One region of the Geodermatophilus sp. SYSU D01106 genome, then DNA from elsewhere that is predicted to be linked to it. Evidence: predicted binding sites of a transcription regulator. Region 1 holds the regulator's gene; the other holds the start of a gene.
The links. Region 1 encodes LexA, which represses DNA repair genes until DNA is damaged. Its sites were predicted from a motif close to TCGAACANNTGTTCGA; they were not measured.
Positions count from the first base shown of each region.

Region 1 (3,931 bases):
CGACCAGGCCGACCCACGTGCCGGCGCCCTCGACGACCCCGGGCACGTCGGCCCGCAGTCGCACCCAGGCCTCGCACGCGCCCGTCGCGTCGTGCCGCCAGCCGAGCATCGCGCCCGGCACCCAGGCGCCCTCGACGAGCACCTCGACGTCCTGCGGGGACCCGAAGGACACCGCGGCCCTGCTGTTCACGGCTGCTGACACGCTCCTGACCGTAGGTGCCGATCCGACCTCGGCGGGTGAGCGACCGGGGGCCGATCGTTGACGAACTCCCGCCGCGCTTCTCGTCACTTCTCCGACCACCACACCGACACCGGCCTCAGCACCCGGGACCCGGCTCAGGGCAGCCGGAGCACCTGGCCGACCTCGACGACGGAGCCCTCGAGGTCGTTGAGCGCCTCGATCGCGTCGACGACGGCTCGCACGTCCTGGTCGTCGCGGGCGACCTCCGCGGCGATCGACCACACGGTGTCGCCCTCCCCCACCACGACGCTGCTGCCGGCGGCGAGCTGCAGCCCCTCGTCGGGCGCGAGGACCTCCCGGCCCAGCACCGCGCCGCCCACCCCGGCGGCGAGCACGAGGACGGCGACGAGCCGCCGCCCGCGGCCGGTCAGCCGGACCGGCACCGGGGCGGGCGCGGCCGGACGGCGGCCGGACCCCCGCGCGGGCTCGGCGCGCACCGGGCGGCCACCGGGCCGCGCCGGGTCGCGCCGGGTGCGCGACGCCTCGGCGGCCGGACCGGCGGAGGGACCCGTGGCCCGCGGCGCCGCGGCGGCCGGCCGGTCGGGCACCGGGCGCAGGTGACCGGCCACGCGCGGACCGGAGCCCGGCAGCGCGCCCGCCTCCCCCACGGCGCCGGTGGGCCGGCGCGGCGGCGTCCGGCGGGCCGCGGGCGCCGATGCCCGCTCGTCGAGGAGCGGCCGCCACGGCACCCGCACCGCCGCGTCGAACTCGAGCACTGCCTGCCGCACGCCGCCCATGACCCGCTCCTCCTCGTCGACCGCCCTCGAACACGCGTTCGATTCGAACGTCTGTGCGATGTCTACCGCACGCCCCCGACGAGGTCGACACGACACCGCGGGTGTTTCGAACACACGTTTGAAGTGGCGGCCCCGAGGCGCTACGGTCCGACCAGCACCCCGTCCGTCCGGTGTCCCCCGCGGGACGTCCGTCCGCTCCCTCCCGGTCCACCCGGGAGCCGGGCGGCCGCCCGGGCGGCACGGCAACCGGGCAGGAGACCAGGTCGCGGCACGCGGCCGGCGAGGAGGAGACGTGGCGGGCACGAGCGGGACCGGCCGGCGCACGGACGGCGAGACGGCGCGGGGCACCACGGCCTCTCGCCGCCCGGCCGCCCGGCGGGGAGCGGACGCCGGGGGCGCCGCCACCGCCACGGGCACCGCCGCGGTGCGCACCTTCCCCGACCGGGCCGAGGCCGGCGACGGGCTCACCCAGCGCCAGCGCCGGGTCCTCGAGGTCATCCGCGACTCGATCGAGCGCCGCGGCTACCCGCCCTCGGTCCGCGAGATCGGCGAGGCGGTCGGCCTGTCGTCGGCGTCGTCGGTCGCCCACCAGCTGTCGGTGCTGCAGAAGAAGGGCTGGCTGCGGCGTGATCCGAACCGCCCCCGCGCGCTGGACGTCCGGCTGCCCGGCGACACCGCCGCCGAGTCGGCGCCGGCCGCCCCGGCCGCCGACGGCACGGCCGCCCCCACCTACGTCCCGCTGGTCGGCCGGATCGCCGCCGGTGGCCCGGTGCTGGCCGAGCAGGCGGTCGAGGACGTCTTCCCGCTGCCGCGCGAGCTCGTCGGCGACGGCACGCTGTTCATGCTCAAGGTCGCCGGTGACTCGATGGTCGACGCGGCCATCTGCGACGGCGACTGGGTCGTCGTGCGCCAGCAGCCGACCGCGGAGAACGGCGAGATCGTGGCCGCGATGCTCGACGGCGAGGCCACGGTGAAGACCTACAAGCGGCGCGACGGGCACGTGTGGCTGCTGCCGCACAACCCGGCGTACGAGCCCATCCCGGGCGACGAGGCGACCATCCTCGGCCGGGTGGTCACCGTCCTGCGCCGGGTCTGACGACAGCTCCCGGGGCCCGGCCCGCGCGCCGGACCCCGGGCGGGTCCGGGGCGACCCGCGGGCGGTCGCGTCAGGCGGCGGGCGGCTGGTCGGGCGAGCGCCGCCGGCGCAGCCGCCCGGCGAGCCACACGAGCAGGGTGGCCACCGCGGCGGCGAGCAGCCCCGCGGCCAGCGGGGGCGTGCCGTCGTCGCCGCCGTCGAGCAGGCCCGACGGCCCGGCAGCGGTCGACGCGGGCGTCGCGGGTGCCGCCGTCTCCGCGGGGACGGGCACGAGCGTGACGTCCCCGGGCAGGCCCTCCCCCGCCACCAGCAGCGCGCCGCCGTCAGCGGTGAAGGACACCGCCTCCCCCTGCGGCGCGTCGGGGAGCGCCACCCGCACCGGCTCGCCGGCGAGCGCGGCCAGGACGTCGGAGCCGGCGAGCGGCCAGACGTAGGCGTCGGTGTAGGTGCGCAGCGCGATGCGGCTGCCGTCGCGCGCCACCGCGCCACCGGTCACCAGCAGCTGTCCCGCGCGGCCGACCGGCCCGCCCGGCGTGCCGGTCAGGGTGAAGGTCACCGTCCCGACGTCGGCCAGCGCGACCGTGCCGCCGTCGACCAGCGGCGCCGCGGGGCGGTAGACGTGGCTCGCGCCCAGCACCTCCTTGGTCACGATGTACGGCGTCCCGTCGGGGGCCACGAGCAGCGCCTCGGCGTCGTGCGGCCCGTCCGGGTAGGTGAGCCGGTACAGCGCCGTGCCGCCGTCGGGGCGCAGCGCGATGAGCGCGACGGTCGCCCGGGTGGCGTTGTTGTCGCCGGTGTCGGCCAGCCACACGGTGCCGTCGGCGCCGACGCCGAGGTCCTCGGGGTCGTAGGGGTCCAGCGGCGCGGTGGTCACGTCGACGACCTGGCACCCGCCGTCGAGGACGGCGACGCTCACCTGGTCCCCGCCGTCGGGGATGGCCAGCATCCGCTCGCCGACGTCGACGAGCCCGGACAGCTCGGCCAGCCGCGGGTCGGTCACCTGACAGCGCACCGACGGCGCGGCCGTCTCCTCCGCGCGGGCGGGAGCCGCGAGCAGCGCGGGCACCAGGGCCAGCGCGAGGACCGGCGCGAGGACCGCGGCAGATGCCCGTCCCGCGCGCGCGGTCGCGCTAGGCGGGAGGACGGCCGGCTCGGGCACTCGCCCAGCGTGACAGGACGGATGCGTCGAGTGCGTGCACCACGCCCAGCAGGAGCAGCCCGACAGCCGCGCCGACGACCGCGTCGGTGACCCAGTGGAAGTCCAGCGACACCATCGCGATCCCGGTGGCGACCGGGCCGACGACGGCGAGCCACCACAGCAGCGTCTGCACGCGCGGGGGCAGGGCGTACTCGGCGGCCTGCCAGCGCGCGACGCCCCACATGAGCACGGCGTTGGCCACGTGCCCGGAGGGGTAGCTGGCGCCGTCGCGGTGGAAGAAGGACCCCGGGTAGGCGGGGGCGGTCCGGCCGGTGCTGAACTTGAAGGCGTAGACCACGACGGTGAGCAGCACCAGCGCGGTGAGCACCCGGACCAGGGGCAGCAGGGTGCGCCCGCGCACGCACAGCCAGGCCACCAGCCCGGCGAAGACGATGAGGATGGTGCCGCGGCCGCCGACCTGGGTGACCACCCAGACCGGCCAGTAGGCCGGCGAGTCCCGCAGGTCCCAGCTGCTCACGACCTCCGAGACCTGCAGGTCCAGCCGCTCGAGGACGCCGCGGCTGAGCAGGTCGGCGGTGACCGCGACCGTCACGGCGAACGCGACCAGCAGCAGCCACCACGGCGGCCGGCCTGCGCGCACGGCGGGCGGCGGCACGGACGCGTCGCCGTCGGCCGGCGTCCCGCCCCGCACGGCGCCG
Region 1 is NZ_JBJGYM010000005.1:225,514-229,444, forward strand. It holds gene ACI78R_RS07930 (hypothetical protein) at 1-202, opposite strand, end outside; gene ACI78R_RS07935 (LysM peptidoglycan-binding domain-containing protein) at 337-978, opposite strand; gene lexA (transcriptional repressor LexA) at 1,271-2,074, shown strand; gene ACI78R_RS07945 (hypothetical protein) at 2,145-3,140, opposite strand; gene ACI78R_RS07950 (phosphatase PAP2 family protein) at 3,205-3,931, opposite strand, start outside.

Region 2 (3,931 bases), on a different contig from region 1:
CAGCACCACCAGCGCCACGAAGGCCAGCACGAGCAGGAGCAGGGGGAACAGTTCCACGGCGGGGGTGCCTCTCTTCCGCGCTCGCGTGCACGCGGTCGGTGCGGTCCGGGTCGGGACCGCTCGGGTACGTCGGCCGTGGCGCGCGGGCCGGCCCCCGCCGACACCGGGTCGCGGAGCCGGGACCCGTGCGGCCCGGCGAGGGGCCGACTTGCGCGCCAGCGCCGATGAGTCTAGGCGTCGAAGAGCGGTTCCGACGACGAACCCGGGTCACGCGGGACGGCTGTGACACCGCCGAGGGGGATCCCGCCGCGCGGCACCGGCCGGCCGAGGTGGCGCCAGGCCGCCTCGGTGGCCACCCGTCCGCGCGGGGTGCGGGCGAGCAGGCCGGCGCGCACGAGGAACGGCTCGCAGACCTCCTCGACGGTGTGCGGCTCCTCGCCCACGGCGACCGCGAGTGTGCTGACGCCCACCGGGCCGCCGTGGAACTTCCCGACCAGCGCCTCGAGCACCTCGCGGTCGAGCCGGTCGAGGCCGAGCTCGTCGACGTCGTAGAGCGCCAGCGCCGCGCGGGCGACGGCGCGGGTGACCCGGCCGTCGGCCTCCACCTCGGCGTAGTCGCGCACCCGGCGCAGCAGCCGGTTGGCGATGCGGGGTGTGCCGCGGGAGCGCCGGGCGATCTCGGCCGACCCGTCGTCGGTGAGCTCGACCCCGAGCAGGTCGGCGCTGCGGGCGAGCACCTGCTGGAGCTCGGCCGGCTCGTAGAACTCCATCTGCCCGACGAAGCCGAACCGGTCGCGCAGCGGCCCGGTGAGCAGGCCGGCGCGGGTGGTGGCACCGACGAGGGTGAAGGGGTTGATCTCGAGCGGGATGGCGGTGGCGCCGGGCCCCTTGCCGACGACGACGTCGACGCGGAAGTCCTCCATCGCCATGTACAGCAGTTCCTCGGCGGGCCGCGCGATGCGGTGGATCTCGTCGATGAACAGCACGTCGCCGGGACCGAGGTTGGACAGCATCGCCGCGAGGTCGCCGGAGCGCTCGATCGCCGGGCCGCTGGTGATCTTCACGGCGGTGCCCAGCTCGGAGCCGATGATCAGCGCGAGGCTGGTCTTGCCGAGGCCGGGCGGGCCCGACAGCAGCACGTGGTCCGGCGGCCGGCCCCGGCGCTTGGCGCCCTCGAGCACGAGCGCGAGCTGGCGGGCGACCTTGGGCTGGCCGATGAAGTCGGTCAGCGAGTGCGGCCGCAGCGCCGACTCGACCACCCGCTCCTCGTCGCCGGCCTGCGGGGAGACGGCGAAGTCGCGGCTGATGCCCGACTCCACCTCCCCGGTCAGCGACCGGTCGAACGGCGCACTCATGACCGGCCCAGCAGCTGCAGGGCCTGTCGCAGCAGCGTCCCGACGTCGACCCGGCCGGTGGTGGTGAGCTGCTCGTCGGCGACCGGCGCCAGGGTGGTGAGCGCGGTGTCGGCCTCGCGGGTGGACCAGCCGAGCCCGACCAGCGCCGAGGACAGCTGGTCGCGCCACGGCGCCACCGGGGTGATCGGCGAGCCCGCGGCGGCCGGCGCGCCGTCGAGCTGCGTGTCGGTGGTCGTGGTGCCCAGCCGGTCGCGCAGCTCGAGGATCAGCCGCTCGGCGCCCTTCTTGCCGATGCCGGGCACCTGCATGAGCGCCTTGACGTCGGCCATGGAGACGGCGCGGCGGACCTCGCGCGGCGGGTGGATGGCCAGCACCGCCTGCGCCAGCCGCGGGCCGACGCCGTTGGCCGTCTGCAGCAGCTCGAACAGCGAGCGCTCGTCGTCGTCGGCGAAGCCGTAGAGGGTCAGGGAGTCCTCGCGGACGACGAGGCTGGTGGCCAGCCGCGCCTGCTCGCCGACCGTGAGCCGGGCGATGGTGCCGGGCGTGCACTGCACCGACAGGCCGACGCCGCCGACCTCCACCACCGCGGGGGGGGGGGGGGGGGGGCGTGTGGGGGGGTTTGGTGCGGGGGGGGCAGGGCCCCGCCGGCCCGCCCCCCCCCCCAGCCACCACCCCGCGGGCGGCCCCCCCGGCGGCGACCCGGCCGTGGACGCTGGCGATCACCGGGACACCCCCTGCCAGCGCGGCAGCGTGCGCTGCACGACCGGCGCGCCGATGCCGCCGGCGATCGCGGCGACCCGCAGCCGCTGCTGCGCCGGGCCGCGCCACACGTGGCAGACGGCCAGCGCGAGCGCGTCGGCGGCGTCGGCCGGCTTGGGGGCGGCCGCGAGGCCGAGCACCCGGGTGACCATGAGGGTGACCTGCTCCTTGTCCGCGCGGCCGTTGCCGGAGATGGCCGCCTTGACCTCGCTGGGCGTGTGCCAGGCGACCGGGCGGTCGGCCTGCGCCGCGGCGAGGGCCGCCACGCCGGCGGCCTGCGCCGTGCCGGTGGCGGTGCCCTTGTTGTTCTGGGTGAACACGCGCTCGATGGCCACGACGTCGGGCCGGTGCTCGCGCAGCAGCGCCGTCACCTGGGTGTGCAGCTCCAGCAGCCGCAGCTCCAGGTCGAGGTCGGCGGAGCTGCGGATCACGCCCACCCCGACGGCGGCCGGGCGGGCGCCGGGCCGGCCGTCGACCACGCCCCACCCGCACCGGGTGAGCCCCGGGTCGATGCCGAGCACGCGCATGCCCGCCCCCTTCCTCCGAACGCCTGTTCGACGCCCACCGTAACGGTCCCCGACGACGGCGCCCCGGCGCAACACGCGGCATGCGCCGCGCGCGGACGCGGCCCGGGCCCGGGCTCCCGCTCAGGCGACGCCGATGGCCACCAGCGGGCCGGCCGCGGGGTCGAGCCACCGCATCAGCGTCTGCAGCCGCCCCCGCTCGACGGCCACGCAGCCCGCGGTGGGCGCGCCGTTCGTCACGTGCAGGAAGAACGCCGAGCCCGCGCCCGGCGTCCCGCCGCTGTTGTAGCCGATGACGACGGCGTGGTCGTAGACGGCGCCGGCGGCCAGCAGGTTCTCCCCCGCCCGCTCGTCGAACGGGCAGGTGCCGGCGGCGCAACGCGCGTGCCGGTTGTACAGCGGGCTGGTGACGTCGGAGACCCACCAGTCCTCGGCGTCGACCTGCCGGTAGGGCAGGCCGCTGCCGGGGTCAGCGGCGCGGCCGAACGCCTCGGGCAGGGCGAAGGTGCCCGCCGGGGTGCGGGTGGAGCCCTCGCGGGCGGCGCCGATCCCGGCGGACCCGACCCGGGCCGGCCACGGGCCGAGCACCGCCGTCCAGCCGGCCTCGCCGAGCTCCCAGGCGGTGAGCTCGGCGGTCGTGGCGCCGGCGGAGGCGGCGACCACGGTGACCACCTGCGCCGACCCGCCGGCGTCGACGTCGAGCGGGAGGACGCCGGGCACCGGTGGCGCGGGCTCCCCGGCGGGCGGGGCGGCCGGCCGGGGGACGGGCTCGGCCGGCCCGGCGGGCTCCGCGGACGGCACGGCCGCCGGGTGCGGGACGGCGGTCACGCGGGCCACCTGCCCCACCGCCGGCCGCCGCCCCACCGGCTCGGGCGCGGTGTCGGCGGGGAGGTCGGCGGGGAGCAGCACGGCGGAGGCCCGGGTCGCGGCGACGACCGGCTCCGGCGGGGCGATCCCGCCGAGCACCCCGGCCGACAGCAGCAGGACGGTGAGCACGCGCGCGGCGCGTGCGCTCGCTCCGGCCACCTGGTCCCCGCGTCCCCGAGACGCCGCCCGGCGCGGCGCGTCGGGCCCATGCTCCGGCCCTGCGGGGCCCGGGCGCCGTCAGCGCCGGGGTGTCCGGGGCGGGTGGGACGGGCGGGACCGCCCGGCCTCATCCGACGTTGGCGAGGACCTCGTCGGGGACGTCGTAGTTGGCGTACACGTTCTGCACGTCGTCGCAGTCCTCGAGCGCGTCGATGAGGCGGAACACCTTGCCGGCGCCCTCCTCGTCGAGCTCGACGGTCACGCTGG
Region 2 is NZ_JBJGYM010000025.1:49,928-53,858, reverse strand. It holds gene ACI78R_RS20545 (preprotein translocase subunit YajC) at 1-57, opposite strand, end outside; gene ruvB (Holliday junction branch migration DNA helicase RuvB) at 231-1,355, opposite strand; gene ruvA (Holliday junction branch migration protein RuvA) at 1,352-1,939, opposite strand; gene ruvC (crossover junction endodeoxyribonuclease RuvC) at 2,075-2,641, opposite strand; gene ACI78R_RS20525 (L,D-transpeptidase family protein) at 2,762-3,664, opposite strand; gene ACI78R_RS20520 (YebC/PmpR family DNA-binding transcriptional regulator) at 3,792-3,931, opposite strand, start outside.
Region 2: ruvC (crossover junction endodeoxyribonuclease RuvC) is a predicted target of LexA. The motif match lies at 2,657-2,672, and genes of this name have one in related genera.